Regions from separate parts of the Clostridium sp. B9 genome, predicted to be linked through region 2. Evidence: predicted binding sites of a transcription regulator. Region 2 holds the regulator's gene; the other holds the start of a gene.
The links. Region 2 encodes NrdR, which represses ribonucleotide reductase genes. Its sites were predicted from a motif close to CACNANATNTNGTG; they were not measured.
Positions count from the first base shown of each region.

Region 1: a site for NrdR is predicted at 14,130-14,143, ahead of ACQZHJ_RS16970 (anaerobic ribonucleoside triphosphate reductase). Genes of this name have one in related genera too.

Region 1 covers NZ_JBNWKA010000003.1:3,748,455-3,764,413, reverse strand. The annotation lists gene ACQZHJ_RS17050 (Crp/Fnr family transcriptional regulator) at 1-374, opposite strand, end outside; gene ACQZHJ_RS17045 (DUF445 family protein) at 477-1,976, shown strand; gene ACQZHJ_RS17040 (TatD family hydrolase) at 1,995-2,768, shown strand; gene ACQZHJ_RS17035 (ubiquitin-like domain-containing protein) at 3,008-4,030, shown strand; gene rnmV (ribonuclease M5) at 4,185-4,733, shown strand; gene rsmA (16S rRNA (adenine(1518)-N(6)/adenine(1519)-N(6))-dimethyltransferase RsmA) at 4,745-5,602, shown strand; gene ACQZHJ_RS17020 (hypothetical protein) at 5,701-7,008, shown strand; gene ACQZHJ_RS17015 (hypothetical protein) at 7,148-7,729, shown strand; gene ACQZHJ_RS17010 (prolipoprotein diacylglyceryl transferase) at 7,830-8,600, shown strand; gene ACQZHJ_RS17005 (hypothetical protein) at 8,590-9,429, shown strand; gene ACQZHJ_RS17000 (Mrp/NBP35 family ATP-binding protein) at 9,450-10,304, shown strand; gene ACQZHJ_RS16995 (ferredoxin) at 10,472-10,660, shown strand; gene tnpA (IS200/IS605 family transposase) at 10,834-11,289, shown strand; gene ACQZHJ_RS16985 (PadR family transcriptional regulator) at 11,393-11,836, opposite strand; gene ACQZHJ_RS16980 (DegV family protein) at 11,839-12,684, opposite strand; gene ACQZHJ_RS16975 (DUF3048 domain-containing protein) at 12,833-13,900, opposite strand; gene ACQZHJ_RS16970 (anaerobic ribonucleoside triphosphate reductase) at 14,161-15,959, shown strand, end outside.
Region 2 covers NZ_JBNWKA010000003.1:2,836,385-2,852,343, forward strand. The annotation lists gene spoIVA (stage IV sporulation protein A) at 1-290, opposite strand, end outside; gene ACQZHJ_RS12480 (NAD(P)H-dependent glycerol-3-phosphate dehydrogenase) at 618-1,613, opposite strand; gene der (ribosome biogenesis GTPase Der) at 1,618-2,934, opposite strand; gene ACQZHJ_RS12490 (DUF512 domain-containing protein) at 2,937-4,274, opposite strand; gene pnpS (two-component system histidine kinase PnpS) at 4,638-6,353, opposite strand; gene pgeF (peptidoglycan editing factor PgeF) at 6,372-7,076, opposite strand; gene nrdR (transcriptional regulator NrdR) at 7,240-7,689, opposite strand; gene ACQZHJ_RS12510 (YlmC/YmxH family sporulation protein) at 7,751-8,023, opposite strand; gene sigG (RNA polymerase sporulation sigma factor SigG) at 8,221-8,994, opposite strand; gene sigE (RNA polymerase sporulation sigma factor SigE) at 9,069-9,776, opposite strand; gene spoIIGA (sigma-E processing peptidase SpoIIGA) at 9,790-10,596, opposite strand; gene ftsZ (cell division protein FtsZ) at 10,907-12,046, opposite strand; gene ACQZHJ_RS12535 (cell division FtsA domain-containing protein) at 12,060-13,298, opposite strand; gene ACQZHJ_RS12540 (type IV pilus twitching motility protein PilT) at 13,376-14,428, opposite strand; gene sigK (RNA polymerase sporulation sigma factor SigK) at 14,609-15,310, opposite strand; gene ACQZHJ_RS12550 (penicillin-binding transpeptidase domain-containing protein) at 15,399-15,959, opposite strand, start outside.

The DNA.
Region 1 (15,959 bases), 910 kb from region 2:
CTTTCATTAGTTGAACAAAGTTTATATATGTAATCTTTATTTATATGTAAAACGGTACTTTCTTCTTTAGAGACAACTGACATAGGATAAGAATTTCTATCGCCAAACAGAAGGTTTTCTCCAAAAACATTTCCTCGCTTTAAAGTTGCAACAACCAATAGATTTCCACTAGGATCTAACTTTTGAATTTCTATAACTCCATCTATTATTACGCTTAAAAAATTACAATACTCACCTTCTGAAAATAATAAATCTTCTTTTGAATATGATTTTACTGAAGTAAAACTAGAAGTAAGCAATAAGTTTAAATCTTCATTAGTAAAATTAGAAAATAATCTACATTCTTTTAAAGCAGTTAATTCTTTAAAGTTCATTTTATCACCCACCTTTTTAAAATAAGTAGTATTATATTATTATGAATATATAATAGTTTACACTATTTTAAGCAAAACTTAATAGATAGGAGTGGAAAAAAAGTGAAGATTTATCTTATAGGAGCTTTAATTGGAGCCATAATAGGTTACATAACAAACTGGTTAGCTATAAAAATGTTATTTAGACCAAGAGAAGCTAAATACATATTTGGAATGAAGGTTCCTTTTACACCAGGGCTAATACCAAAAGAAAAAAGTAGAATAGCAAATAAAGTTGGTGAAACTGTAGGAACTCATTTATTAAATTCAGATAGCTTAAGTAAAGCTCTAAAAAATGATAGAGTAAAAACAAAATTTGATGCAATTGCAAAGGAAAAAATAAGATCTATAATTGAAAGTGATTCAACAATAGAGGCTAGTTTAAAAAAGCTTTTAGGAGAAGGCTATTATTCAGTTAAAGAAGATACAATTAGTAGTATAAGCAATGCTATATTAACTTCAATTCAAGATGAGAATTTTAAGAACAAAGTTAAATTTCAAATTGTTGAAGTAATAAAAGAGCAATTAAATAAAAAGCCAGAGAAGATAACTGAGTTCATAAATAGCGAGAGATTTAAAGAAATAATAAAAGAAGCTTTATCTGAAGAAAAAACAAGTAAAGCGATAGAAAAAGTTATTTTAAAGGAATTAAAGTCTCTAGAAGTTGATGAGAGAAGTGTTGGTGAAATTATCCCAGAAAAACTTAAGCCTTGTATAGAAGAGTATATAAAATCTCAAAAGGATACTCTTGCAGAAATAATAAGAAGACTTGTTAGGGATGAGGAAGTTTCTTATAAAATTAAGGCTGCAATTAATGAAAACATACCTTCAATAGTATCAATGTTTTTAAATGGAGATGTTATTTATGGCAAAGTTGTTTCTTTAATTGATAATGCTTTAGAAAAAGATGAAAATAAAGAATATTTATGTGATGCGGCATTAGTATTTGTTAACGAAAGCATGAAGAAAAAGGTCAGTGATATTACTAATAATATTGGAGAAGAGAAGCTTCAAGTTATATCAGAATCATTAGGTGGAAGAATTTCTAGTAAAGTATTTGGAGAAGAAAATACTAATATATTAATTGATAAAATAAATGTTAAATTTTCTGAGTTTAATAGTTATGATGAAATTCTTAAAAAGCTCTTTGGAGAGTATGAAAGTACCTTAATAATGAACATAGATTTAACGATTTCAAGGTTTGTTAACGACTCAAGATTAATTTATCAAATAAATGAAGTAATTGAAAAGGTATTTGATAAATTTTTACAAAATACCTTAAAAGATATATGTTATAATAGACAAAAACTAGAAGATAATATTACTGGTGTTTTAGATAATCTGTATAATGATTTTGTAGATAATAAGTCATCTAAAGTACTTGAAATTGTAGATATTTCTTCAATAGTTGAGGAGCAGATTAATGCTTTTGAAGTTGATTATGCAGAGGAAATAATCTTAGGTATAGCAAACAAAGAACTTAAAGCCATAACTTGGCTTGGGGCCTTACTAGGTGGAGTTTTAGGAATACTTTCACCACTTTTATCTACAATGTATATGTAAAGTTCAAAGGAGAAAATTATGAAATATAGAATATTTGATACGCATGCACACTACGATTCAAAGGATTTTGATGAAGATAGGGAAGCAGTAATAAAAGAACTAAAAGAAAATGGAGTTGTTGGAGTTTTAAACTGTGGTTCTGACCTTTATGGATTGAGAAAATCAGTAGAACTTTCAAGAGATTTTGATATATTTTATGCAGCAGTTGGAATACATCCAGAAAATGCAGATGAGTTTAATAATGAAGTAATAAAAGAAATAAAAGATTATGTTAAAGAAGAAAAAGTTAAAGCAATAGGTGAAATAGGCTTAGATTACTATTGGGAAGAAAATCCACCAAGGGAAGTACAAAAAGAAGTCTTTAGAGCACAAATGAAGCTTGCTGAAGAACTAAATTTACCAGTAATAATTCATGATAGAGATGCTCATGGAGATACTTTAGAAATCATGAAGGAGTTCCCTAATGTAACTGGTGTTGTACATTGTTTCTCAGGTTCAGTTGAGTTTGCTAAAGAGTGCATAAAACTAGGATATTACATTGGATTTACTGGTGTTTTAACATTTAAAAATGCAAAGAAACTAGTTGAGGTTTGCAAAGAGATACCATCAGATAGAATGCTTGTTGAAACTGATTGTCCATTTATGGCTCCAGTTCCTCTAAGAGGAAAAAGGAATAAGTCAGATTATATAGAATATATAATAGACAAGATGAGTGAGATTAGAGGGATTTCAGGGGAAGAAATGAATGAGATTCTTTTAAACAATAAAAATAGCTTATTTAAAATCAAATAGAAAGTCACGTAACAAAGGATAAATAATAGTCATAATAAATAAAGTACACTAATATACTATAGTGTACTTTTTTACACATAAATCAACCATTTTTTTGTCCAATCCCTGTATAAGCAGAGGTCGATTATTTATTATAATTTACAACTAAAAGTATAAAAAACTAGAGTCAGAAAATTTGACATACTTGAAAAGGTAATATATAATGTCGAAATGACTCTTGCCTAAAAGGGGGAAGTTACATGAAAAATTTATTTAAGGCATTGAAAGAGAAGGTTGCCTCGAAAAACAGCAAAATTATATTAGGTGTATTTAGCGTAGTTTTAGTATGCTTCGCAATCATTGGTGCAACAGCACATAAGAATATAATTATAGATTTAGACGGAAATAAAATTGAGGTTGCCACATTTAAAGGTAATGTACAAGCAGTTTTAGATCAAGAAGAAATTTATTTATCAGATAAGGATAAAATAGAACCTAGCTTAACAAGCGAAGTTTCTGATAATGATGTTATAAGCATCAAAAAAGCAGTTCCAGTGGAAGTGATGGTTGATGGAAAAGAAATGAAGATAGATTCTGCAGAGGATTCAGTAAAGGATATGCTGGCTAAAGAAGGAGTAACTCTAAATGAGTTAGATAAAATAGAACCTTCAGTTGATACAGAACTATCTAAGGATTTAAAGATTAAAATTACAAGAGTTGAAGAGAAAACAATAGTTGAAAAGGAACCAATTGAATTTGAAACTGTGGTTAAAGAAGACGACACATTAAAGAAAGGTGTTGAAAAGACTACACAAGAAGGTACTAATGGAGAAAAAGAAATAACTATTAAATTAGTTATGGAAGATGGAAAAGAAGTAGCTAGAGAAGTAGTTGAGTCTAAGGTTGTTACAGAACCTGTTAACCAAATTGTAGCAAAGGGAACTAAGGAAGAATTAGTTCTATCAAGAGGAAGCGATAATATAAATTACAAAAAGAAAATGGTGGTTGAAGCTACAGCCTATGCAGGAGATACAATCACTGCAACTGGTACAGTACCAAGAAGAGATCCAAATGGGTTAAGCACAATAGCAGTTGACCCTAACGTAATACCATTAGGAACTAAGGTTTACGTAGAAGGATATGGTTATGCAGTAGCTGAAGACACTGGTGGAGCTATTAAGAGTAATATTATAGATTTATTCTTAAACTCAAAATCTGAATGTCGTAGCTGGGGAAGAAGAAACGTTAATCTGTATGTTATAGCGTACCCTGGTGAATGGTAATATTTAAAGAGGGACTCTAAAAGAGAAAAATCTTTTAGAGCCCTCTATTTCTTTTTGAGAGTAAAACAGTAAGAATTTAAGCAGTTTGTTGACAGTTAAATAAGATATAGGTAAATTAAATATAGTACATATAATAAGAAAGGGAGTTTTAACCTTGATTAAAGAAGTTATCGTAGTTGAAGGTAGAGATGACATAACAGCAGTTAAGAAAGCAGTTGATGCTGAGATGATAGCTGTTGGTGGATTCGGAATAAATGCAAAAGTTATAGAGAGAATAAAAGAGGCTCAAAAAAGAAAGGGGGTTATAGTACTTACTGATCCTGACTTTGCTGGAGAGAAGATAAGAGCTATAATTTCAAAAAGAGTTGAAGGTGTTAAGCATGCTTACATAGGAAGAGCTGAGGGAACAAGAGCTAAGGACGGAAATATAGGTGTTGAAAATGCTTGCCCAGAGGCCATAATAAGAGCTTTAGAAAGTGCAAAAATAACTCTAGAAGAAAAAAGAGAAGAGTTCACAATACAGGATTTGATATACTTTGGATTATCAGCTGATCCAAAGGCTAAAGTTAGAAGAGAGTTACTTGGAAAAGAATTAAGAATTGGTTATGGTAATGCAAACCAAGTTCTTTCAAGATTAAACAACTATGGCATAACAAAAGAAGAATTTGTTAATGCTATAGAAAAGATAGAAAAGATGATATAGGAGAGTAGTGAATGGATATAAACGAGATAAAAGATATTAAAACAAAGGAGCTTGTACAAAAGTATAATTTTAGATTTTCAAAAAGTTTAGGACAAAACTTCTTAATTGATGATTCTGTACCAAGAGATATAGTTAATGGTGCGGATGTTAATGGAGAAGACTTAGTAATAGAAATTGGACCAGGGGTTGGAACACTTACTGTGCAATTACTTAAAAGAGCTAAGAGGGTTGTTGCTATAGAGTTAGATAGTTCATTAATTCCAATATTAACAGCAGAACTTGGAGATAATCAAAATTTCCAACTAATACATAATGATGCTTTAAAAGTTGATTTCAATGAAATCATAGGAGATGAAAAAAGCGTTAAGCTAGTTGCTAACTTACCATACTACGTAACAACTCCTATAATAGTAAATCTATTAAAGGGTGGATATAACTTCAAATCATTAACTATAATGATTCAAAAAGAAGTAGCTGAGAGAATGAATGCAGAGCCAAACTGCAAAGATTATGGTGCATTATCAATACTAGTTCAATATTACTGCAATACTGAAATAGTTAGAAAAGTACCACCATCATGCTTTATACCAAGACCAAAGGTTGATTCTATAGTTATAAGACTAGAAAAATTAGAAGAGCCAAGCGTTAAGGTTAATAATGAAAAGTTATTCTTTGAGATTGTTAGACATTCATTTAATATGAGAAGAAAAACTTTATGGAATGCAACTAAGAATGTAAAGCTTGATAAAGAGCTTATGGCAAAGGCATATGAAGAGGCAGGAATAGATCCAAAGAGAAGAGGAGAAACTTTAAGTTTGGCTGAGTTTGGAGCTCTTTCAGATGCAATAGACAAATATATGAATAAGTAGAAATGTTGAGAGAATAAGAATTTTTAAATTTTTATTCTCTTTTTTTTTATTCTTTCATATACTGTAGAGAATAAAATTATATTGGAGGGACCAGAGAATTGGCACATAATAAATCATATAGAAGTTTTATAATTTTACAAGAAGATGAAAAAGGACATTCTATGGCTTCAGATAAGCCGTTAACTGGATATGCCAAAATAGAAACTAAAAATGATAAGTGTAGGGTTTCTTTTTATGCTCAAAATTTAAAAAAGGAATATAAAGACTGTTGCATGATTCTTATATGCAATAAAAAAGACTTTAAAAAGAATATAAATCTTGGTCCAATGAACATAAGTCAACATGGAAAAGCTGAAATGAATATAGAATACGATTCTATCAACATAGGTGATTTAAACATATCTTATGACAAAATAGTAGGAGCTGCAATTGGAAAAGAGATTAATGGTAGAACAGTATTCTTTATGTGTGGATTTTTAAATAGTCAAATGCCTAAGGACAATTGGAAAAATTATGAGATGAAGAAGATTAATGCAGGTGAAAAGAGCGATAAGACTGTTAAAGAGTACAAATATAAAAAGGATGAAGAGGATAAAAAGGTAGATAAGAAAAATAAAGAAGAAAAAAAATCAGAAAAGAAAAAAGATTATAATGAAAGTAAATATTATGATGATAAGTATTCAGATGAAAAGGTTGATAAAGAGGAAATAGAAAAAGAAGTTCCTAAGAAGGAAAAAATAGAGTGTGAGGTAGAAAGTAAGCATTATGATAGAGATGACCATGATTATTATATGAGAGAGAAAGATAGTCATGAAAATAAAGAGGAAGTTAAGAGAGATTTAAAGGCAATAGAAAGCCTTGAGAGAACTTCAGATACTTACGTTGGTGATTCATATGAATTAGAAAGCAGATTCAATAGGTATGAGAAGAGTATAGAAGAGAATAAGTTGAGATCTAAGAAGAAAATGATGGAAGATACTTATGAAGTTGATTTTGATAGTCCTATAGGTGAAGTTTTAGTTGGAGCCTTAGAAGGATGTGAGAAGGTATGCGGATTTGCTGAAGATATTAAGAGATGTGCGTGGTACAAAGTTAATATAGATAGCTTTGATGATATGTGTAATATGTCTAATTATAATAAGTATGCAATGATGTATTATCCTATGATAAATTATTATCCTTATATTAACAAATCAGGCCACTTCTTCTTTGGAATAAAGTGTGATAAGAATGGAGAAATAAAATACATGCTATATGCTATTCCGGGAACTAAGGGGAGAAAAGATCAACCTTATGGAGGAAGAACAGGGTTTGTTACTTGGGATAAACATGGAGATGAAGGAAATGGCTATTGGATAATGTTCTATGACTTCGAAAATTCATCTGTAGTTATTCCTATGAAATAGAGTGACTTTAGAAAACTGTTTATATAGACCTTAATCTATATAAACAGTTTTTTATTTATGCAATTTATATAATAGGGTAATTTTTGTAAAGGAGATGAATATATTTTAATATAGACTTTAACTTAATGAGGGAAGAGAGGTGGAACTATTGAATAAAAAGCAATTTGGAATAACCTTAATATTAATTCTTCTTATGTTAATATTGGTTACAGGAGAAAATATGTTTAATAGTAACTTAGAAAAAGTTGCTTTAATAAACAATAATATTGAAGGGCTAAATACTTATACAGCTTTAGATGGAATATTAACTTACAAACTGCCTGATAGTTGGGATGTTGAGGAGAAAAAGTATCCAGGAAATTATATTATTTATGATAACAATTTTACAAGTGATAGTATGGGTATTTGGGGATATGTTCAAATATTAAATGTAGATGAAGAGTTAGCAAATATAATTAATAAGGATAAAGAAAAAATAGTTCAAGATAAAATAAGTGAATATAAAGTTGTGGATGAAAATATAGATGGAGAAGTAGTGAAAAAGGTAGTCTTTAAAGAAAAAAATGATAAGGGACTTACGTATATAAACACAGTTTACTACAAGCAAATAGGTGAAGATAAAGTAGCAAAGGTTTTATTTAATGCTAGTGAAGAAAGAGAGAAAGAGGATTATTCTATTATTTATAAAACTATAGTTGATAGCTTAATTGACAATGATTAGAAAATTTGATTTGATTTTGTATAAGTATTATAATTAATTTTAAAAGAGAAGCATAAAGCATGCTTCTCTTTTAAATTTACAAATAAATATGGAGGAGTTTATGAGGATTGTTTTAGGGGAGATTTTTGGCTTGAAGATTTATAGCTATGGATTTATGATAGGAATAGGCATAATTTGTGCCGTACTATTATTTATGAACAGAGCTACCAAAAGGGGTTATAATGAAGATAAGCTATTTAATGCAACAATATTAACTGTAATCTCTGGAATACTTGGGGGAAAGATACTTTATATAATTACGGAATGGAAGATGGTAATTGAAGACCCTAGTATTATATTTAGAGATTTTGGAAATGGATTTGTTATTTATGGAGCAATACTTGGAGGCGCTTTAGCTATAGCTTTATATTGCCTTAAAAACAAATGGAGTGTATTAGAAATTGGAGACCTAATTATACCAGGCGTAGCTTTGGCACAAGGTTTTGGTAGAATAGGATGCTTTCTTGCAGGATGCTGTTATGGAGCAGAGACTACAAGTGCTATAGGTATAGTTTTTCCAGAAGGGTCATTAGCACCAGCTGGTGTACCATTATATCCAACACAAATTTTCTCATCAGTTTTTGATTTTGCATTAGCATTATTTTTACTATGGTATGGTAATAAAAACAAAGGAAAAGGAAAAACTCTTAGCATGTATATGATTTTATACAGCATAGGAAGATTCTTTGTTGAATTTTTACGTAATGATCCTAGAGGTAATGTTGGAATGTTATCAACATCTCAATTTATATCAATATTTATATTAATAGGAGGTATTTTACTATATAATATAAATAAAATAAAAGGGAGAAAAGAAACAAGTGAAAAATAAAAAATTGATTTTAGTAACATTGATTGTAATTTTAGGTTTAGCCATTGTTGGATGTTTTGCTCAAGATATTAAGAATAAGATTTGGGGAAATAAGAATACTGATTTTGAGTATATAAAAGAAAATAAAGCAGATAAAATTGTTATTCAAAGTACGAGAGACCCTGGATTTAGATTCTTAGTTAAAGAAAAAATGGTAATAGACAATATATACAAAATGTTATCAGATGCAGAGGTAGTTAATAAGAAAACAGATTTACCTCCAGACTATATATTTGAAATCCATGTTGGTGATGAAGTAAAAACTTTTTATTATGTAACTGGAGTTAAGAATAGTGGAGAAGGTAATTTCTATGATGATAATCATTTCTATAGAATATCAAAAAGACTTGATAACTATTTAATGCAGAACATGCAGGTAATAAGAAAACCTAGAGAGTTTGATAAAATATACTATGATTCAATATTAAAAGTTTTAGAACAAGATAAAGATGATTTAAATAAGGATAATTTAAAAGTTGGTATCGATATACTTGGTGATAGGGATTGTACAAGATACATGTTATCAACAGATATTGAAGATTTCCAGAAACAAATGAAAGAAATAATACCAAATGCTTCAATAATGAACCATAATAGGGATGATTTTGATATAATAATTACTGTAAGAAATTATGGTTATACTTCTACTATGTTTAGAACTGTTATAACTATAGAGAATAAAGTAACTCATTCAGAAAAGAAATTCTATGTAGATGGGGAGTACAAAAACTCTTGGGACATTAAAGTTTACGACAGCTGGAAGGATGTTCAAAAGGAATGGGATAGTTAAACGAATGGAGGAATTTTGTTATGGGAAGTTGTGCAAGTTGCGCAAATAAGGATAAATGTAGTTCAGCTAGCAAGGATGGAGGATGCAGTTCATCTGTACCTGCAAAATTAGGAACTAACTATGGAAATATTAAAAATGTTATTGGCGTTATAAGTGGTAAAGGTGGAGTTGGTAAATCAACTGTTACTGGTATATTAGCTACTCAATTAGCTAAAAAAGGCTACAAGGTTGGAGTCTTAGATGCTGATATAACTGGACCATCAATGCCAAGATTTTTTGGAATAAATGAAAAAAGAGCTGAAATGATTGCTATGGATAGCGAAGGAAAACAGGTTAAATTTGTTCCAGTTGAAACTAAATTAGGAATAAAGGTTATTTCAATGAACCTACTTATGGAAGTTGAAGATGATCCTGTAATTTGGAGAGGTCCAATGGTTACAGGAGTATTAAACCAAATGTTTAGAGATACTTCTTGGGAAGAATTAGATTACTTATTAATAGATATGCCACCAGGAACAAGTGACATAACATTAACAGTAATGCAGACATTCCCTATAAAAGAATTAGTAATAGTTTCAACACCTCAAGATATGGTTTCAATGATAGTTAAGAAGCTTGTAACTATGGCTCACAAAATGAACGTAGATGTAAGAGGAGTAGTTGAAAATATGGCTTACATAGAGTGTGAGTGTGGTAAGAAGATGAAAGTATTCAGCAAAAAGTCTTCAGAAGAGCATGCTGAGTATTTAGGGCTTCCATTAATCGGAGAGTTACCAATAAACTTAGACTTAACAGAGGCTTTAGAAGAGGGAAGAGCAGAAGAATATGTTGCTGATAACCCACTGTATTCATTAATATTTGAAGGATTATATTAAGATAATATAAGAAGGTATGACTTATTTAAGTCATACCTTTAATTTTTTCTATTTTTAGAGAACTATATTTTATAATTTAAGAGAAAATATTGGTATTAAGACTTACATAGAATAAAGAAATTAGAGAATACTATTAATGTTAATTTAATTTTGAGGAGGAAATAGCAATGAAAGCAGCAGTAGATAAAGATACTTGCATTGGATGTGGATTATGTCCATCAATAGCACCAGATGTATTTGATATGGATGATGATGGAAAAGCTCATGTAATAGTAGAGGAAGTTCCGGATAACAGTAAAGATGGAGCTAAAGAAGCTGAAACAAGTTGTCCAGTTGGAGCTATTTCAGTAGGGTAATAGAAAAAGATTCTAATAGATTTATATTCTATTAGAATCTTTTTTTTGTTTAATGAAAACCACTCGCTATGCGAGTGTGTTCAGATGAGCTTTAGCGATGTAATAAAAAACCTCCTTTTGTTAAAATGAAAATAGGTTCGCAGCCAATTTTCGTAACAAAGGGAGGTTTTTAAATGGATACAAACAGTTTAGCACATACAAAATGGAATTGTAAATATCATATAGTATTTGCACCAAAATACAGAAGGAAAGAAATATATGGAGAGAAAAAACAAGAGATAGGTAAGATATTAAGACAGCTTTGTGAATGGAAAGGAGTTAAGATAGTCGAAGCGCACGCTTGCGTAGACCATATACATATGCTTGTTGAAATACCACCAAAAATGAGTGTTTCAAGTTTCGTTGGATTTTTAAAAGGTAAGAGTAGTCTTATGATTTTTGAGAAGTTTTCAAATTTAAAATATAAATATGGAAATAGACATTTCTGGTGCAGAGGATTTTACGTTGATACTGTCGGAAAAAATAAGAAGGCAATTGAAGAATATATAAGAAATCAAGAACAAGAAGATATGATAGCTGATCAAATTAGTATAAAAGAATATATGGACCCTTTTAAGGGTAGCAAGTAAAGAAGTATGCGGCTGGCGGACCAATTTAAGCGTCTTAAGACGCAACGCAAGTAGCATGCCCTTATAGGGCTGAGGAAATACCACCAGCTAAGCTGGTGGATTTTTATTCATTATATAGATTAGCATATATTATTTTAAAAACCTCTAAAGCCTCTTTAATTTTAGGTTTTAATAAATGCTTTTTTTGTTCAAATTCTTCAAAACCTTCAGGTGTTAATGAATATACTTTTTGTATTTTTCTGTTAGGATCATCCCAAGCCCCAATTACAAAACCCTGCTTTTCTAATTTTTTTAGAAGTGGGTATATTCCTCCTGTACTTGGAATCCATAATCCGTTAGTATGTTCACCTATTTTTTGAGCTAAATCATTTCCATTAGTTGGCTTAACGCTTAAAATATATAAGGCATAGATAGGAAGAAGACCTTTAGTAAAAACTTGACCAACTGCCTCCTTTTCCTTCTGAACCTTTTTAAGCTTAGCTACTTGTTTTTTATATTCATCATAAAGGCGTTTTTCTTCAGCTTTTATAAAGTCATCATTGTACATAATTAAATTTCCTTTTGAATTGATACCCCTAACATTCCAGGACCAGCATGAACACCCATAGCAGCACCAATAGCTCTAACCTCAGATTTTACTAGGTTAGGATGATTTTCAACAGAAGCAAGTACTTGTCTAGCTTCCTCTTCAGCCATTCCATTAAGTACAGCTATACTACACTTTCCAGCATCAAGATATTCTAGTATTATATTAGTTATTTTCTTTAAAGATTGCTTTCTTCCTCTAGCTTTAGCAAAAGTACAGTAAGCACCATGCTCATCTACTGTGATTATTGGTTTTAGGTGAAGTAAGTCTCCAACTGTACCAGATACTTTTCCTATTCTTCCACCACGCTTTAAATACTCTAAAGTATTTAGCGTATAGAAGCCAGTAATTGATTCTCTAATGCTTGGAAGAGCTTCTATTATATATTCATAGCTTTTTCCTTCTTGAACAAGTTTAGCAGCTTCTAAAACTATAGAACCTAAAGGGTAACCAATTATTTTACTATCAAATAAGTATGATTTCATTGAAGTTCTTTCTTCAATTACTAATCTAGCAGCATTAAATGTTCCAGATAAAGCACTAGAAATAAATATTCCTATTATGTGAGTATATCCTTCTGCTTCTAGCTTGTCTAAAATTGAGTTTATATAATCTGGACTACATAATGAAGTTGTAGGAACTTCGTTATGTAAGTTTTTATAAACCTCTTCTGGTGTTATATCAAAAATGTCATTATATTCTCTATCTTTGTATATTATTTTTAAGGGTAGTACATTTATATTAAATTTTTTTATTTCATTTATAGTTAAGTCACAAGAACTGTCTGTTAATATAGCGATTTTTTGCAATTCATCTGCCTCCAATCAATTATCTTTAATTGAATTATATATCAATAGTGATAGCATTATCAATACTGATAATGGTATAAAGAGAAAACAATCTGTTAATAAAATATTAAAACAGATTGTTTTTCAAGAAAACGGTTTACTTATGAACTTAATTGAAGTTTAGATTGGAGTTTTTATCTACAATATGCCATATAGTATTACCTCTAGATAGTTTTAAAGGTGCTCCATCTTCAGTTAATAATTTAGTTTTACTATTCACATTGTCTTTGCTCCAATTAATTTTTTCTATCTTTCCATTGGTTAATATATATCCAGGACCTTCACCAACTAAATCTATATCTATATGTGTATTATCTGATTGAAGAGACATATCAGTAATTTGAACTACTATATTTTTAAATTTTAATGCTTCTCCTGTGTTTTTATCTGTAGCAAGTTTTCCATCCATATACTTTTCATAGAATCCATTTATGTATTTATATGAAGTTTTATAATAGTTGCTTAAATCCATACTTAGATTTGATGCATAGTTGTTTGAATCTAATAAAGCATTATCTAAAAAATCAAAATGACTTTCTTTTGAATATTGATAATTATTACTGATTATAAAGTTTCTCACATTTTCTGCAGATGTGTATAAGTTGTGAGGAGCTTTTCTAGCATTGTCTCTCCAAAAGGGCGCACCAGTTGAAATTTCATTTATACTATTTAAAGAATCATCGCTAGATATTGTGGCTAAAGCCTCAGCACTTCCACCACAATGAGCAAAAGGAAGTTCATGTTCTCTAGATAGGTCTATGAAATATGGGCGTACACTTCTAACAGGACCTATAACCTTAGGTGAGTTTTCATAAAATACTGCTAAGAATCTAGGGATACCTCCCTCAGCCATAGTTTCATATATTATATCTGCTTCTGAAAGACCACTTTGAGGTCTAGCATCTTTTGAGTTCTCTACTATACACATAAATGGAATATTCTCAATTGCTTCTGCTTCTAAAATTTGGCCTGTATATGGACTAAAAGTTTTTAAATCTTCATCTATATGATTAGATGTGGTTTCAATAGATTCAGCTTTTGTTAAGTCTATAGAGTCTATTTTTTTTAAGGTATCTACTTTTTCAGGTGCTTTCAAAGGCATTATTATGTTACCTATGAATAATCCAACTAACAAACTCATTACTAATTGTAAAGAAATGATTATTAATTTTTTCATTTAAAATCCTCCTGTGTATTAAAATACATATTGATTATTATGTGACATTATATGGAATTTTATTCATCATATGGAGAAGTAATTTATATATTTTTCTTAATGTCAACTGAAGAGAAATTGAACATAGGCTAAGAAAAAAGAGAAAAAACGGAGATAATAAGGTCTTTTTTGACTATAAGGATTTTTAAAAATTAGCATAACTATTAATAGTGGAGTATAATAATCCGAGTACAATATATAGTGGAGTGGAGGAAGTATTAATGCTACATGTTGTGAAAAGGGACGGTAGAGAATCAAGATTTAATGCGGATAAAATCGCTAATGCAATAAAGAGAGCAGCCAATGAAGTTGGCGTTACAATAAGAGAAAGTCAAGTTTTAGATACTATACAAAAAGTAATTAACTATATAGAAATGTCAGGTAAGACAAAAGTAACGGTTGAAGAAATTCAGGTATTAGTTGAAAAAGCTTTAAAGGATAATGGATTTAATCAAATAGCAACAGCTTATAAGGCATATAGAACAGAAAGAACTAAAGTTAGAGAAATTAAGTCAGACTTAATGAAAGCTATAAGTAAGATCGGTGTAGAGACAGATAGAGATAATGCTAACGTAGGAAATAACTTCTCATCAAAATTATTAAGAATAGCTTCAGAATCTAATAAATGGTTCAATTTAGCAACTATGCCTAAGGAGTTATCAAGAGCACATGAAAATGGAGATGTGTATTATCATGATTTAGATAGTTATAACTTAACTACTAACTGTTTACACATACCTACAGGTGAATTATTACAAAGTGGATTTAATACAGGATACGGAACAATAAATGCACCAAGAAGAATAGAAACAGCAGCTGAGTTATCATGTATATTATTACAATCAACTCAAAATGATATGTTTGGTGGCCAATCACATCCAGACTTTGATAATGATATGAGTGTTTTTGTAGATCCTACAAGACAAGAAATTAGAGAAGAATATATCGGATTAGGATTAGAAGGCGAAAAGTTAGATGAGCTTGTAGAAAATAAGTTAAGAGAAAGAGTTCATCAAGCTATGCAAGGTGTTGTATATAACTTAAATACAATGCATTCAAGAGCTGGATCACAGGTTCCATTTAGTTCATTAAACTTAGGAATACCAAACAATGCAGACGCAGCTTTAGTTTGTGAAGTATTCTTAGAGGAATATGAAAAAGGATTAGGAAAAGGTGAGCAGCCAATATTCCCTAACATCATATTTAGAGTAAAAGAAGGGGTTAACAGAGAGCCTCAAGACAAATACTTCTATTTATATGAATTAGCATGTAGAGTAGCAGCAAAAAGAATGAACCCAACCTTCATGAACATAGATGCGGATTTTAATAAAGAATATTATGATAGAGGATACATGCCAGCAACAATGGGATGTAGAACTTATCTTATGAAAAACGTTAATGGAGAGCCAGGATGTAAAGGTAGAGGCAATATAGCTCCTACAACTATAAACTTACCTAGACTTGGTATATTAGCTAAAAATGATATTAATAAATTCTTTGAATTATTAGATGATAGATTAAGAGTTTCAAAAGAATCTTTAATGCATAGATATGGAGTTCTTAAGAACTTAAAAGTTAAAGACTTACCTTTTGTAGCTGGTCAAGGACTAATGAAGGGTGCAGAAAATTTAGGACCAGATGATTCAATAGAACCAATATTAAAGCAAGGAACTTGGGGAATTGGATTTATAGGACTTGCAGAAACATTAATAGCTTTAACTGGTAAACATCATGGTGAAGATGATGCTTCAAGAGAATTAGGATTAAAGATAATAGGTCATATGAGAGAATACTGTGACAGATTATGTGAAGAAACTAGCTTAAACTGGAGCTGTTATGCTACACCGGCAGAAGGATTATCAGGTAAATTCATAAAGCAAGACCAAAAGGCATTTGGCTTAATAAAAGGAGTAACTGATAAAGATTACTACACAAATAGTTTCCATGTTCCAGTTTACTATGCAACTTCAATTAAGCATAAGATAGATGTTGAGGCACCATATCATAATTTATGTAATGG
Region 2 (15,959 bases):
TCAACCATTCTTACATTAAATTTAATTCCATCATCAAGTGAAATTTCAACTGCTTCATTTGGAACGAATTTTGGTTCAGTAGTGTGAATAGTTTTTCCTGAACCACTTTGAGGAAGTTCGTCCTTAGCCCTTTCTTTTTTGTAGCTATTCTCAATTTTAGGTATAACCATAAGGTCCATAAATCTTTTTATAAATGTAGATTTTCCAGTTCTAACTGGTCCTACAACTCCAACATAAATGTCTCCTTGAGTTCTCTCTGCTATATCTTTGTATATATTGAAATCTTCCAAGATACAACCTCCTATAAATATTATTAACACTATATATATATTAGAAATCTGAAAAAAGTATACTGTTTAGAAAAATATATTTTAACTTTAATTCCCATTAATATTTTTCTATATTTTCTTTTTATACAAGATTTTATTATTCTAATATTATGTATTAATATTATTTATTCGAAAGCAGCAATTTAAATGCTATTTATTTTTAATACTTATATATTTATTTTATTTATTATAAATACTTATCTAAAATCCAACCTTTAATTATGTAACTAAATAATAATATAAAAAAGAAGAGATAGATTAAACTCTATCTCTTCTAAGCGTACTTACTTATATTTCTTCTTTTTTCTTATCTCTATCCATAAGGAAAACAACAGCTTCTTCTGCATTTACTCCTTCGAATAAAACTTTATAAGCTATATCAGTTATAGGCATTCTTACGCCTTCTTTTTCTTTTAATTCATAGAAAGCTTTGCAGGCTTTTATACCTTCAACAACCATACCTACTTCTTTTGTAGCTTCCTCAGCAGTTTTTCCTTGTCCAATAAGTATTCCAGCTCTTCTATTTCTTGAGTGCATACTTGTACAAGTAACTATTAAGTCTCCCATACCTGTAAGGCCAAAGAAAGTTTCAGCTCTTCCACCCATCTTAATTCCTATTCTAGCTATCTCAGCCATACCTCTAGTCATTAAGGCAGCTTTTGAGTTATCACCATACCCTATTCCATCACAAACACCAGCAGCTAAAGCTATGATGTTTTTAACAGCGCCTCCAACTTCTACACCAACGATATCATCATTTGTATATATTCTGAAGTTTTTATCCATAAATAAGTCTTGAACTTTCTCTGCACATTTCATACACTCTGAACTTGCAACTAAAGTTGTAGGTATTCCTTTTGAAACTTCTTCAGCATGACTTGGTCCTGATAAAACTACTACTCTGTTATTTGGTAATTCTTGATTTATAACCTGAGATAATCTTAGGTTAGTCCCTTCCTCTATTCCTTTTGCAATATTAATTAAAATTACATCATCGCTGATTTTTCCTTTTAATGTTTTACAAACAGTTCTTATAACGTGAGAAGGAACTGCAAGAACTACATATTCTGCCCCACTTAAAGCTTCATCTAAGTCTTTATAAGCAGTGACATTTTTAGGAATAACTAGATCTTTAATATATCTATCATTTTTTCTATTTACGTTAATATCATGTATTACATTTTCATCTCTATCCCAAAGAGATACCGTAACTCCTTTATTCCCCAATAATATTCCTAAAGAAGTTCCAAAACTACCTGCTCCTATAAAAGTCACTTTACTCATAAAATTACTCCTTTCTAGCTCTATATTCTATTTCTATTCCTGTACCATCAAAATCAAAACTTTCTCTTAATTGATTTTCTAAATATCTACCATATGAGAAATGTAATAAGTTAGGATCATTTACAAAGAATACAAATTTAGGCGGTTTTGTAGCAACCTGTGTTGCATAGTATATTTTTAATCTTTTTAATGCAACTATAGGTGGCTCTTTCATTAGAACCGCTCTACTTATAACATCATTTAATAATCCTGTTGATACTCTCTTTGAGTAGTTATCATAACAGTACTTAGCTGTTGATAATATTTTATGTACTCTTTGTCCTGTTAATGCTGATATGAATAAGTATTTAGCATATGGCATAAATTTAAGTTTTTGTTGTAAATCTTTTTGGTAATTAAGTAAAGTTTTATCATCTTTCTCAATTAAATCCCATTTATTCACAATAACCATAATAGCTTTGTTCATTTCATGAGCGTATCCTATTATTTTCTCATCTTGCTCAGTTATTCCTTGCTCAGCATCTATTACAAGTATAGCTACATCAGCCTTTTCTACAGCGGCGTAAGTTCTGATTACACTATATCTTTCTATTTCTTCTTTAACCTTGCTTTTTCTTCTTAAACCGGCAGTATCAACAAGTATGAACTTGCCCTCTTCTGTTTCTAAATAACTATCTATTGAGTCTCTAGTTGTTCCTGGAACATTACTTACGATAACTCTCTCTTCACCTAATAATCTATTTATAAGTGATGATTTACCAACATTAGGTTTTCCAATCATAGCTATTCTTATATACTCATCATCTTCTTCTTCTTCTGAAGGATCATTAAAGTACTTAACTACTTCATCTAGCATATCTCCTAATCCAAGACCTTGAGATGCTGATATAGTTACAGGATCTCCAATTCCTAGATTATAGAACTCATAACTATTTTCTTCTAAAGCTAATCTATCTATTTTATTAACAACTAAAACAACTGGCTTCTTGCTTTTTCTAAGCATTTGTGCAACTTCTTGGTCAGCAGCTGTCATTCCTTCTTTACCATCAACAACAAATACTATTACATCTGCCATCTCTATAGCTATTTGCGCTTGTCTTCTCATTTGTTTAACAATGATATCACTACTTGCTGGCTCAATTCCACCTGTATCTATCATTGTGAATTTTCTATTTAACCATTCTGATTCTGCATACACTCTGTCTCTTGTAACACCTGGTGTATCTTGTACTATTGAAATTCTTTTTCCTGCTAATTTATTGAAAAGAGTCGATTTACCTACGTTCGGTCTTCCAACCATAGCAACTATTGGTTTACTCATTCTTATTCCTCCTCACAGTGTTCATTTATTAAGTCTATTAGGTCTTCCCCTGTATAGTTACAAACTATAACCTTAACTCCTAATTGTTCTTCAATATCCTTTGCTGTCAAATCATCTAACATTATTCTGACACTTGTGTCTCCTGGCTCATAGCCTTTTCTAAACATGTTATCTGCCATAATTAAATAATCGCTATCAATTGTATCTTTAAGCTGATTAATAACATCTTGGCCTGTTAAAAGTCCAGCTACTGTTATTGTATGACCAAAAAAGTCATTTAATATAGCTTGACATTTTATATCTATACTATTATTTGCTTCTCTTATATCTGTACACACCTTATCTAATTCTTTAAAAGCTGATGTTCCAGTTATAAGAGTAAACTTACCTTTTCCCTTTTTAGTTAACTTTTCTTTTATATCATATTCCATAGTGTCTCTTAGAAGTCTTATCATTCCAACCCCATCTTCTAATTGCTCATATCCACCATAAAACTCATCATTTGGAACTTCCTCTTCAGCCATAACATAAAATTCATCTGATAGTCTAATAAATGGACTTCCAGTTTCTTTTATGAATTGCTCTTGAAGAACTCTTACTCTATCAATTTCTTCTTTAGCTGTTTCCTTGTTATATATTTCTAGTTCAGCTAATCCTTCTCTGAACTTAGTGATTCCTATTGGAACTGCAGCTACATTCTCTACTGAAGGACGTAATTTATAAAGATCCTTAATAGTTCTCTCTAATTCATCCCCATTATTTATCCCAGGCATAACAACTATTTGAGCATTTACTGTTATTCCTGCTTCAGCTAACCTTTGTAATCTTTCATATACATTTCCTGCAAATCTATTATTAAGAATCTTCTTTCTTAAATCTGGATTTGTTGTATGAACAGATACATTTATTGGGCTTATTCTATACTTTATGATTCTGTCTATATCTTCATCTTTCATATTTGTTAAAGTAACAAAGTTACCTTGTAAGAATGAAAGTCTTGAGTCATCATCTTTAAAGTATAGAGTTTTTCTCATTCCTTTTGGTAATTGATCAATGAAGCAAAATATGCATTTGTTGGTACAACTTTTTGCCTTATCTAGGATAGCTTCTTCAAACTCTACTCCTAAATCTTCACCATAATCTTTTTCTATTTCAAACTCCCAAATTTCTTTATTTGGTTTTAATATTTCCACTTCAATATATTCGTCTGCTAATAAAAATCTATAATCAAGTATGTCTTCAACTTTAGTACCGTTTATGCTTAATAGTATATCTCCCTTTTCAAAGCCTAGTTCCTCACCAATTCCACCTGGTAAGACTTCAGCAATTCTACTCTTCATATGCTTCACTCCTATTTTAGTACTATCTATGTTATATTACCTTAATTAAATAACGTAGTCAACTTAATTAGAATTATGTTGCTATAATAAGATTTTGTATATTTTTTAACTAATTACTTTAGGAATCTTTTTAATTATTGACTTTTTATCATTTATCTAAACAACAACAATACCTTAACGTCAAAAAGTAATCCTCCAAATATATTTAGAAGATTACTTTTTTTCTTTTAATCTTAATTATAAGTATATTCTACTATAATAATTAAAAACTATCTACTAATTTAGACTTCAAGATAAATACTTTTATTTTAAAGTGTTAACACCATAAAATAAATTTATTTTAATCTATACATTTAGTTTCTACTAAAAATTTATAGGTATAGTTATTACAAACTTAGTTCCAACTTCTAATTCACTAGTTACAATTATATCCCCTTCGAAAAGCTTAACTATATGTTTAACTATAGCAAGTCCTAAACCAGTGCCTCCGCTTTCTCTACTTCTAGCTTTATCTACTCTATAAAATCTTTCAAATATTCTTGGTAAATCCTCTTCACTTATTCCAATCCCATTATCCTGAACTTCCATAACTAAATTCATATCTTTAGTGTAACTCTTAACTTTTACCTTGCCACCTTTTTCTGTATACTTAACAGCATTACTAATTATATTTAAAAGCATTTGTTTGAATTTATCTTTATCACCTAATAATGTGCAACCGCTATTAGTCTCTAGGAATATTTCTACCCCTTTTTTCTTTGCTTGTTCAGTTAAAAGCATATTAACTTTTTCTATTTCTCTATCAACATTAAATTCTTTTAGCTCTGTAGTTCTTTTTTGTTCTATTTCATAAAGTGATAAAATATCCTCTAAAAGCCTTGCAAGTCTATCTGATTCTTCATCAATTATACTTAAAAATTTATTCCTAGTTTCTTCATCATCAACATATCTCAATGTTTCCGCAAAGCCTTTTATTGATGTAAGTGGAGTTTTAAGTTCATGAGAAATATTAGCAACAAACTGACTTCTCATATTTTCTAATTTTCTTATATCAGTTATATCTTGAATAACCACAACTGTTCCTATTATTTCTGGTTCATTTATTATACTTGCAGTTCTTATCTTTAAAATCTTAGGGTCATTATTATAATTAACTTCTATTTCAACCTTATCAGTTGAATTAAAGAATGCTTTTAATATTTTTTTATCAGTTATATAATCTAAAAGCTTGTCCCCAACAATCTCTCCACTTATTCCAAATATTTTTTTAGCATAAGGGTTTATCATTAAAATATTCATATCTCTATCAAAAGCAATTACTCCACTATCCATACTCTTTAATATCGCTTCAAGACCATTTTGCTTATCTTTAAATTGTTCTATAGTTATTTCTAATTGTTCAGCCATATGATTAAAACTTTTTCCTAAGCTTTCAATTTCATCATCCTTAGAGTTTATTACTACTCTCTTGTGAAAATCTCCATTAGCTATTGTAGCTGTTAATTCTTCTAGCTCTTTTAATGGATTTAAAATTATATTAGTTATTTTCACAGTTAAAACTAATGCTATAACTAATGCTACTATAATCCCCACAGCTAAATACTTAGTATTAGATCCATCCAATAGCTTAGTATTTTCAACAGCGATAGACGTTCTTATTATTGAACCATCTTTAAGCTTCAATGCACTATATATCATATTTTTGTGCAAATCATCACTATATCTAACACTACTTCCTGATCCATTTGATAAAGCTTCTTTAATTTCTTGTCTTTGAAGATAACTTTCTTCTTCTTGCTTTAGTTTTTTATGAGTGTCAAATATTATATTACCTTCTTTATCTATATAAGTTATTCTTATATTTTTCATATCACTACTTAATTCTATTTTTTGCAATTCACTTTTTATATTCCCTCTATCATTTTCTAATAAAACAGCAATAACCTTATTATATTCATTTAAAACACTTTTAGTTTCTTCTAAATATTTATGATTTGATATTACTAAATATAAAGCCGTCATTATAGATAAGAAAAAGGTTATTATCAATGTTGTAAATATAATAATTCTTTTCTTCATTTGATTTCCATCCTTAAATTATTTTATAAAAACTGAAGAGAATAATCTTCCTGCCTTCTCCTGATTAATTCTGTAGCTATGAAGTTTTACTTTCTTCTCACAACAAGTACATAAATTAACTGAAGTTATATTCTCATCTTTAACTATTCCGTCTAATTGAATCTCAACACATTTTTCTAAATTAAGCATTCTTCCATTACAAACTTTAGTGCCAAATTCCTCTCTAAATTTATCTGCAAGTTCAACACTAACTTCATAACAACATTCTCTAACATGAGGTCCTATTATAACTTTAATATCATTACATCCATAAGCTTCTTTCATATACTCACAAGTTTTTCTAACTATTTTATTAAAAGTACCTTTCCATCCACTATGAATAGCTGCTATGACTTCTTTTTCTTTATCATAGGCAATTACAGGAACACAATCTGCTGTAAAAACTCCAACTAATGTATTTTTATCCTTAGTTACTATAGCATCACAATCTCTATCCCCTTTAAAATCTTCACCAGTAGCATCAATAAAATCACTACTATGTATTTGATTTACATAAACAACCTTTTCTAAATCAAACAACTCTTTTAAATCGTCAAGATTTTTCTTTCCATCTTCATCTTCTTTTTTATAATTAACACTATTGTAAGCTGTAGAAAATTTAACCTTTATATTTCCATCTTCATATGAAATAAATTCTTTTTCATTTATAACTTCTCTATTCATACTATCACCTCTTATATTTATATATCTCATTAATCATTTCTAAAAACTATATTTATTTTTCATATTACCATATTTCAATTCTTTATTAAATTAAATTCTAGTTAAATATTATTACATATAACAAAAGCTACCCTAAAGGAAATCCTTTAAGATAGCTCATAAATTACTTCATTAAACTTTTTATTTCTTCCATAAAAGTATTAATATCCTTAAATTGTCTATATACAGATGCAAATCTTACATATGCAACTTCATCAATAGATTTAAGTCTTTCCATTACCATCTCACCTATGTAATCAGACTTTATTTCAACCATCATTTTATTACTTATGTTTCGCTCTATATCAGCAGCAATTTCTTCAATTTGAGCTCTTGATACAGGTCTTTTTTGGCATGCCTTAATAAGTCCACTTATTATCTTCTCTTTATTGAAACTTTCTCTGCTTAAATCTTTTTTTATAACAAGTATTGGTATATCTTCTACTTTTTCATAAGTTGTGTATCTCTTAGAGCATTTTAAGCACTCTCTTCTTCTTCTAATCGCATTATAATCTTCTGCAGATCTTGAATCCACAACTTTACTTTCCTCATAAGAACAGTAAGGACATCTCATTTTAAATTCCACGCCTTTCTCTAAGTTGTAATACCATTATACCTTCTTTTCAAGCCAATTTCTATATATATTTTTGAACATCTAGTATATTTTTCCCCTTTGAGTCAATTAATATAACATCAATACCAACTTTATAAACATCAGACCAGTCAATTTCTATATCTTCTGATTTACTAAAAAAAGATGTTTTTTCTCCCGGTATTATTATAGATAATATCCTATTATCATCACAATCAATCTTCACATCTGAAATAAGCCCTAGCCTCTTTCCTTCAGTTATATCAATAACTTCCATAGATCTTAAATTATTAAGTGAAAACAAACTTTCTTCCATAAATTACTCTCCTCCCAAAACATATCTTATAATTAATTTATATGTTTTATTTTCTTATTTATTAATAGAAGAAAGCTTTTTTCTAAAATAACATAACAAATATTTATGCAATTACCTTGTATTAAATTATATAAACTAAATTATATAATTGTTATATATTTTTTAATATGCTCAAAAAAATAGAGCTCAAAAGAGCTCTATACATATTTTCTCATGTGCTTTAATGCTATTTTTTCTAACCTTGAAACTTGAGCCTGGGATATTCCTATCTCATCAGCCACTTCCATCTGAGTTCTTCCATTAAAAAATCTTAGATTAAGAATTAGCTTTTCTCTATCATTCAACTTTTTCATAGCCTCTTTTATAGCTATGTTTTCAAGCCAACTATCATCTTGGTTTTTCGAATCACTAATTTGATCCATAACATATATAGCATCTCCACCATCATGATATATAGGTTCAAATAAAGATACTGGATCCTGTATAGCATCCAATGCAAAAACAACATCTTCTCTTGGAATTTTAAGTTCTTTTGCTATTTGAGATACTGTAGGTTCCTTATTATTTTCATTTACTAGTTTATCTCTAACCAATAGAGCCCTATAAGCTATATCTCTTAAAGATCTACTAACTCTAATTGTATTATTGTCTCTTAAATATCTTCTTATTTCTCCTATTATCATGGGTACAGCATAAGTTGAAAATTTAACATTTTGTGATAAATCAAAGTTATCTATAGATTTCATAAGTCCTATACAACCAACTTGAAATAAATCATCTACATTTTCGCCTCTATTATTGAATCTTTGGATAACACTAAGTACAAGTCGCAGATTCCCCTTTATGAATTTTTCTCTCGCACTATTGTCTCCACCTTGCATCTGCAGTAATAATTCTTTCATCTCTTTTTCTTTTAAAACTGGTAATTTAGCTGTATTGACTCCACATATCTCTACTTTATTTATCATCATAATTGAAATCAACCCCTTCGAAGTAATTCCCTTCCGCATTTTAATTATTACCTGTAGAGGTTAATTTTATACCTTTAAACCATTTTGTTAATTTCTTTCTTTAACCTTTTTATTATCTTTTTTTCTAATCTTGATATATACGATTGTGATATACCTAGCATATCAGCTACTTCTTTTTGAGTTTTTTCTTTATAACCATGTAATCCAAATCTTAACTCAACAATTTCTTTTTCTCTATTTGATAAATTTTTCATTGCAGTAAATAAAAGTTGTTTATCCACTTCATCCTCTATCATATTGTAAACAATATCATCATCTGTACCAAGAATATCAGATAGCAACAACTCATTTCCATCCCAATCTATATTTAAAGGCTCATAAAAAGATATTTCTGCTTTAACCTTACTATTTCTTCTCAAATACATAAGTATTTCATTTTCTATACATCTTGACGCATAAGTAGCAAGCTTTATTTTCTTTTCTGGATTAAACGTATTAACAGCTTTTATAAGTCCTATTGTCCCAACTGAAATTAAATCCTCTACTCCAACGCCAGTATTTTCAAATTTTCTAGCAATATAAACTACTAGCCTTAAATTTCTTTCTATAAGGATACTTCTAATAGCTTCATCATTTTCTCCTAACTTATTAACAAGCTCCTCCTCTTCATCCTTGCTAAGTGGAGCTGGAAGAACATCGTTTCCACCAACATAATATATTGGTTCTACTGTAATATCTAACTTAGTAAATAACTTATTAAGTAAAAGTCTTATATTTAACATAACCTAATCACCCCTATATAATTCCTCTAGACAATAAAGCTTCATAATCTCCTTCTTGACTTAATTTGTTATCACAAAAGCATAATATAACATCTCTAGTCATTATTTCTCCCTTAAAATTAGAAAGCTTTATATTATCAATCTTAATCCCATTCATATACCCTGAATTTCCATCAACCACCTTATACGGTATCTTAAATTGATTTTTCCCCTTAATGTTTATCCCCTTAAATTTATCCCGTTCTGCTATTATTACAGGAAGCGCAGTAGCTGGTTCAACCAATCCATTTCCTGTATCTAAAAAACCTCTTAGACTTATAACTTCTGAATCAATACAAACATCTAAATCATATATAAAATTATTTATTATTGCTCTATTTTTGAAATAATTCATAACTCCACTTACAAGCACATAGCTTATAATCAATGAAAATATAACTGCCTTTGTTGAATAATCACTTATTATAAAAGAGTCTAAAATATCATATTCATTTTCAGCTAAAGCAAACATAAGACAAACTCCTGAAAAAGCAAAAGTTATTACTAAAAATGATATAAAACTTTTAATTATTGACTTAATATCTCTTTTTTCCAAGATAATGGAAATCATACCTAAAGAAAAAAGCAGTTTAAAAGGCAACGATGTTAGTATATTTAGATTCGGAACGAACACTAATAAAGTGTATATTGCACCTAAGAAAGCTGCTAGTATTATTCTCTTGTAAATTATCCTTTCCTTTAAGGTCTGCAAAGTTAAATATAGTAGAAAAAAATTAATTAAAAAATTTTCTAATATGACAATATCTATATACACAGTCATAAATAACTCACTCCCTAGTTATAATTATAATCTTTCTTTTTCTAAAATTTTGTCATTATATATGAATTATGCATATTTTCTTTCACTCTTTTTCAACATTTTTCTACAATAATTTAGTATATATTTGTTTTTTAACATTATAATTATTTTCCATTTGTCTATTCTTGTAATAAAAATATATCCATTAAATATAATTTCATATTTTCTTAAAGTTTCGAACATATTATTAAATAATAATTTCCATATTTAACTGGAATAAAATAAAAACACTTCTAGTATAATTACTAGAAGTGTTTTTTATTTAAAAATATTATCTTCTTCCTCTTCTTAAGAACATAGGTATTTCTAAATCATCATTATATCTATTCTCTTGTTCTGAAGTTGATGCAACTTCTTGTTGTGCAACAGTTTCTTGAGCTCTTTCAGTAACAACTTCTTGTTGTACTTGAGACTCTCTTGTAACTGTTCCTTGTGAAGACATTCCCATTCTTTGACGCTCTTTTTCAAATCCAGTAGCAATAACTGTTATTCTAATTTCATCTTTCAGATTTTCATCTATAACAGTACCGAATATTATGTTAGCATCTGGGTCAGCTGCTTCTTGAACAATTTCAGCTGCTTCATTTATTTCTAATAATCCAAGCTCTGAATCTCCTGTTACGTTTAATAGAACTCCAGTAGCTCCAACTATTGATGTTTCTAATAATGGAGATGAGATAGCTTCTCTAGCAGCATCTTGTGCTCTGCTTTCTCCCTTACCATATCCAACACCCATATGAGCTAAACCTTTATCTAACATTACAGCTCTAACGTCTGCAAAGTCTAAGTTTATTAAACCAGGGTTAGTTATAAGATCTGATATACCTTGTACACCTTGTCTTAATACATCATCGGCTTTCTTAAATGACTCTAATAATGTTGTTTTCTTATCAACCATTGATAGAAGTCTTTCATTTGGTATTGTAACTAAAGTATCTACCTTTTCTTTTAAGTTAGCTATACCCATTTCAGCATGAGTCATTCTTCTTCTTCCTTCAAATGGGAAAGGTTTAGTTACTATACCTACAGTTAATATTCCCATTGATTTTGCTATTTCAGCAACTACTGGTGCAGCACCTGTACCAGTTCCACCACCCATACCAGCAGTTATGAATACCATATCAGCACCACTTATAGCCTCAGTTATCTCATCTCTGCTTTCCTCGGCAGCTTTCTTACCTATTTCTGGATTAGCACCTGCTCCTAATCCCTTAGTAAGTTTATCACCTATTTGTATTTTATTTTGTGCGTGAGATAATGTTAATGCTTGCTTATCTGTGTTTATAGCTATGAATTCAACATCTCTTAGTCCTTCTTGAATCATTCTATTAACAGCGTTTCCGCCTCCGCCTCCGCATCCAATTACCTTAATATTAGTAAATGACTGTATATCTACATCAAAATCTAACAAACCAATTCCTCCTTTAGAAAAGCTCCTCTAAGAATGCTATTATTTTTGAAAGCCCTCTCTTTTTTACACTTTTATTTTCAAATTTAGTTTCTTTATCAACAATCACTTTTTTCCCTGAAAGTAACGCTTCATCACATATTAATTTTAACCTATCATATACCTCTTTAACAATACCAATTGCATTAATTATCGAAGAATTATCAAATAAAAATTGTTTTTTAGTAAAAATCTTTACCTCTTTATCACTTATGTATTCTAATCTCTCTCTAATATGCTCATAATAACTAATTCCATCACCAGTTAATATTATCATATCTGTAGTACTTAAAATATCATTTTCTGATAATTTATTATTAACAATATCTAACATTTCACTTAACCTTGCATCTATTATGTCGTGAATTAAATAGGTATCTAATATGTGTTCTTCAAAGGAAATATTATTATAATCCTTTCTAATACTATAATATTTTGAAGAATATTGCAATTTTAATCTTTCAGCTTCTTCCTCAGATATTGAAAGGCATATAGCTAAGTCCTTAGTTATATTTCTTCCACCAAGTGGTATATACTCCATATTCTTAAGAACATTTCCTTTATAACTAAATATTTGTGTTTCCTCTGCTCCAACATCTATTATAACAACATTGCTTGTTTCTGTTTTTTCATTTAAAAATATATTTTTAAATCCGTATCCTAAACCAACAGTTCCAATTACCTCATATCCAGCACTTAAAACTATTTTATTTAATATGCTTATTTGTTCTCTTGAAGCCACTATTAAATTTTCATTTATCTCTATTCTTTCTGTTTTCATTCCTATTGGATTTTCAATAAATCCAACTTCTTCTGTATAAAATGAATTAATAGTACTATCTGCTACACATTCATCATCATCTACTTTTAAAGTTCTTCCTTCTATATAAGCTTCTTCTATATTTTCTTTAAATACTAAAGAATCCTCATTGTCTGTATATGAATACCCTTTGTTTTCTACTATTCTACACCCTTGATTCTTTAAACTTAGGTAAACACCCTGAATATTATGTCCTGTCTTATCTGCTAGTTCTTTTAGACATTCTTTTACGGATTTTATAACAGATTCTTCATCTATTATTTTACCCTTAGATACACCATCTACATCTGTTACAACGAAATCTAAAATTTCAAATTCTCCATTTTCATTTTCACTAGATATTACTGCACACACACTTCTGTTGCCAATATCTAGCCCAACTATGTTTTTAGGCATTTCCTCTCCGTGTACCTCCCTATCTAAAATTTGTAATATTATATATATTCTATTATTATTTCATTTTCCCTTTATAATTAATACATCAATAATCGACTTAAAATTTCCCTATCTATTGCAGAATTTAGCGCAGTTTCTTCTGTTATGTCGCCATTTCTGTAAAGGTTAGCTAACTCCATATCCATAGTCTTCATCCCATACTTACTTCCTGTTTGTATTGATGATTCTATTTGGTGAGTTTTACCTTCTCTTATTAAGTTTCTTATTGCTGGTGTCGCAATCATTATTTCTAAAGCAGCAGTTCTATTTCCATCAACTTTTTCCACTAATTGTTGAGAAACAATAGTTTGAAGAACAGATGATAATTGAATTTTTATCTGTTCCTGTTGATGTGGTGGAAATACATCCACTATTCTATCAATAGTTTTAGCTGCTCCGATTGTATGAAGCGTAGAAAAAACTAAGTGTCCAGTCTCAGCTGCTGTAATTGCTGTGGATATAGTTTCTAAATCTCTCATTTCTCCTATTAATATTACGTCTGGATCTTCTCTTAATGCAGCTTTTAAAGCTCTTTCATAACTTAAAGTATCTTTTCCAATTTCTCTTTGATTTACAATTGATTTATTATGTTTATGTAAAAATTCAATTGGATCTTCTACAGTTATAATATGTGCTTCTCTATTGGTGTTTATTTCATTTATTAAAGCAGCTAATGTGGTACTCTTTCCACTACCAGTTGGCCCTGTAACTAAAACTAAACCCCTTTTCAAATTGCAAGCTTCCCTTAAAACATCAGGATATCCTAGTTCATCTAGGGTTGGCATATCTAAAGAAATAACTCTAATAGCTAAAGCTGTACTATTTCTTTGCTTATATATATTAACTCTAAATCTACCTTTACCATGCAATGAGTAAGAGGTATCATACTCTCCAATAGCATCATATTTTTCATATGATTCTTGAAGTATTTCTCTTGCATAAGCATCAGTATCTTCAGGACGTAATATTTCTTCTTCTAATCTTATTAATTTTCCATTAACCTTTATTATCGGAGAAATGCCTACTGTTAAATGCAAGTCAGATGCTCCTTCTTTAACTGTCAATTCTAAAAGTTCTGTCAAACTTTGCATAATCTCCTCCTAAGCGTAATCCTTCATATAAGTAATTTGTCCATTTCAAAACGAAATGAACAAACTACTTTAAAGAATTCATCTTTTTTATCATATAATAAATATTATAAACCATATGATATCTCAATTCCATAATTTTATAAAACTTATTTTCATTTATACTGCTATTTAAAGTGCTATTTAATATTTGAATTCTTTATTTAATTTTTTTAGGGCTTTTTTCTCAATTCTTGATACATATGATCTTGATATTCCAAGTATTCCAGCTATCTCTCTCTGTGTTTTTATATCTCCATCCAAAAGACCATATCTCATTTCAAGAATCTCTTTCTCCCTATCACTTAAAACATCAGACATTTTTTTATAAAGTGCCTTTACTTGTAATGAATTTTCAACGGTCTCTAAAACTGAGTCTGCTTCACTACTTAAAATATCTATTAAGCATATTTCATTTCCCTCTTTATCAACACCTATAGGATCTTGAAGGAACACTTCTCCCTTTATTTTTTTATTATTTCTAAATAACATTAATATTTCATTGTCTATACACTTAGCCGCATAAGTAGCAAGCCTTATACCTTTACTTGTATCAAAAGAATCTATCGCCTTTATCAACCCTATTGTACCTATAGATATTAAGTCATCAACTTCCTTTGTATTCTGATAATTTGAAGAATACTTTTTAACTATATGTGCTACTAGCCTTAAATTCCTCTCAACTAGTATTCGTTTGGCTTCAAAATCTCCAGTTTTCAACCTTTCTAAATACATCTTTTCATCCTTTTCATTTAAAGGCTTCGGGAAGGTTGAATTTCCTGTTACATAGCCTGTTAAAAAAATTTTACTACCAACTAATTCTAATAAGTATTGTAACATGAACAATTGATGTTCCCCCTAATAATGCTTATTATTATAATATGAGTTGGTAGTTGAAATATTTCCTTTTCTAGTTATTTTATTTATAAAAACTCTATTTTTTTGTAAATTCCAATACTATATCTCTAAATATGGGACCAGCAGTATTTCCTCCACCAGGTTTTCTATCCTCATAAACCCCTTTAATATTAGGAACCATTACTCCTAGAGTATAATACTTTCCTCCGTAATTAAAATATCCTAAGAACCACCCATGAAGTTGGTCACCTGTAGTTTCAGCGGTTCCAGTTTTAGCACCTACTTCAACATTTTCTATTTGAGTAATTATAGCTGTTCCATTTTCTACTGTTGAATTCATAACACTTTTCAATTCATCTGCTGTACTCTTAGAAATAACTTCTCTCTCAACACCTTTTAACCTCTTTTTCATATTTCCATTTTGGTCTTCAAACCCTTCTAAAATAGTTGGTTTAACATATATTCCATTATTGACAATAGGAGATATAGTTCCCGCCATCTGAATTAAACTTGTTTGCATAGACTGTCCTATAGATAGATTGGTTATACTTACATTTTTAGGCACAAATCCTTTAGTCTCCATTCCTGTGGAATTATCTAAGTCTAATACACTTGAAAATACACCTTGCTTTTTTGC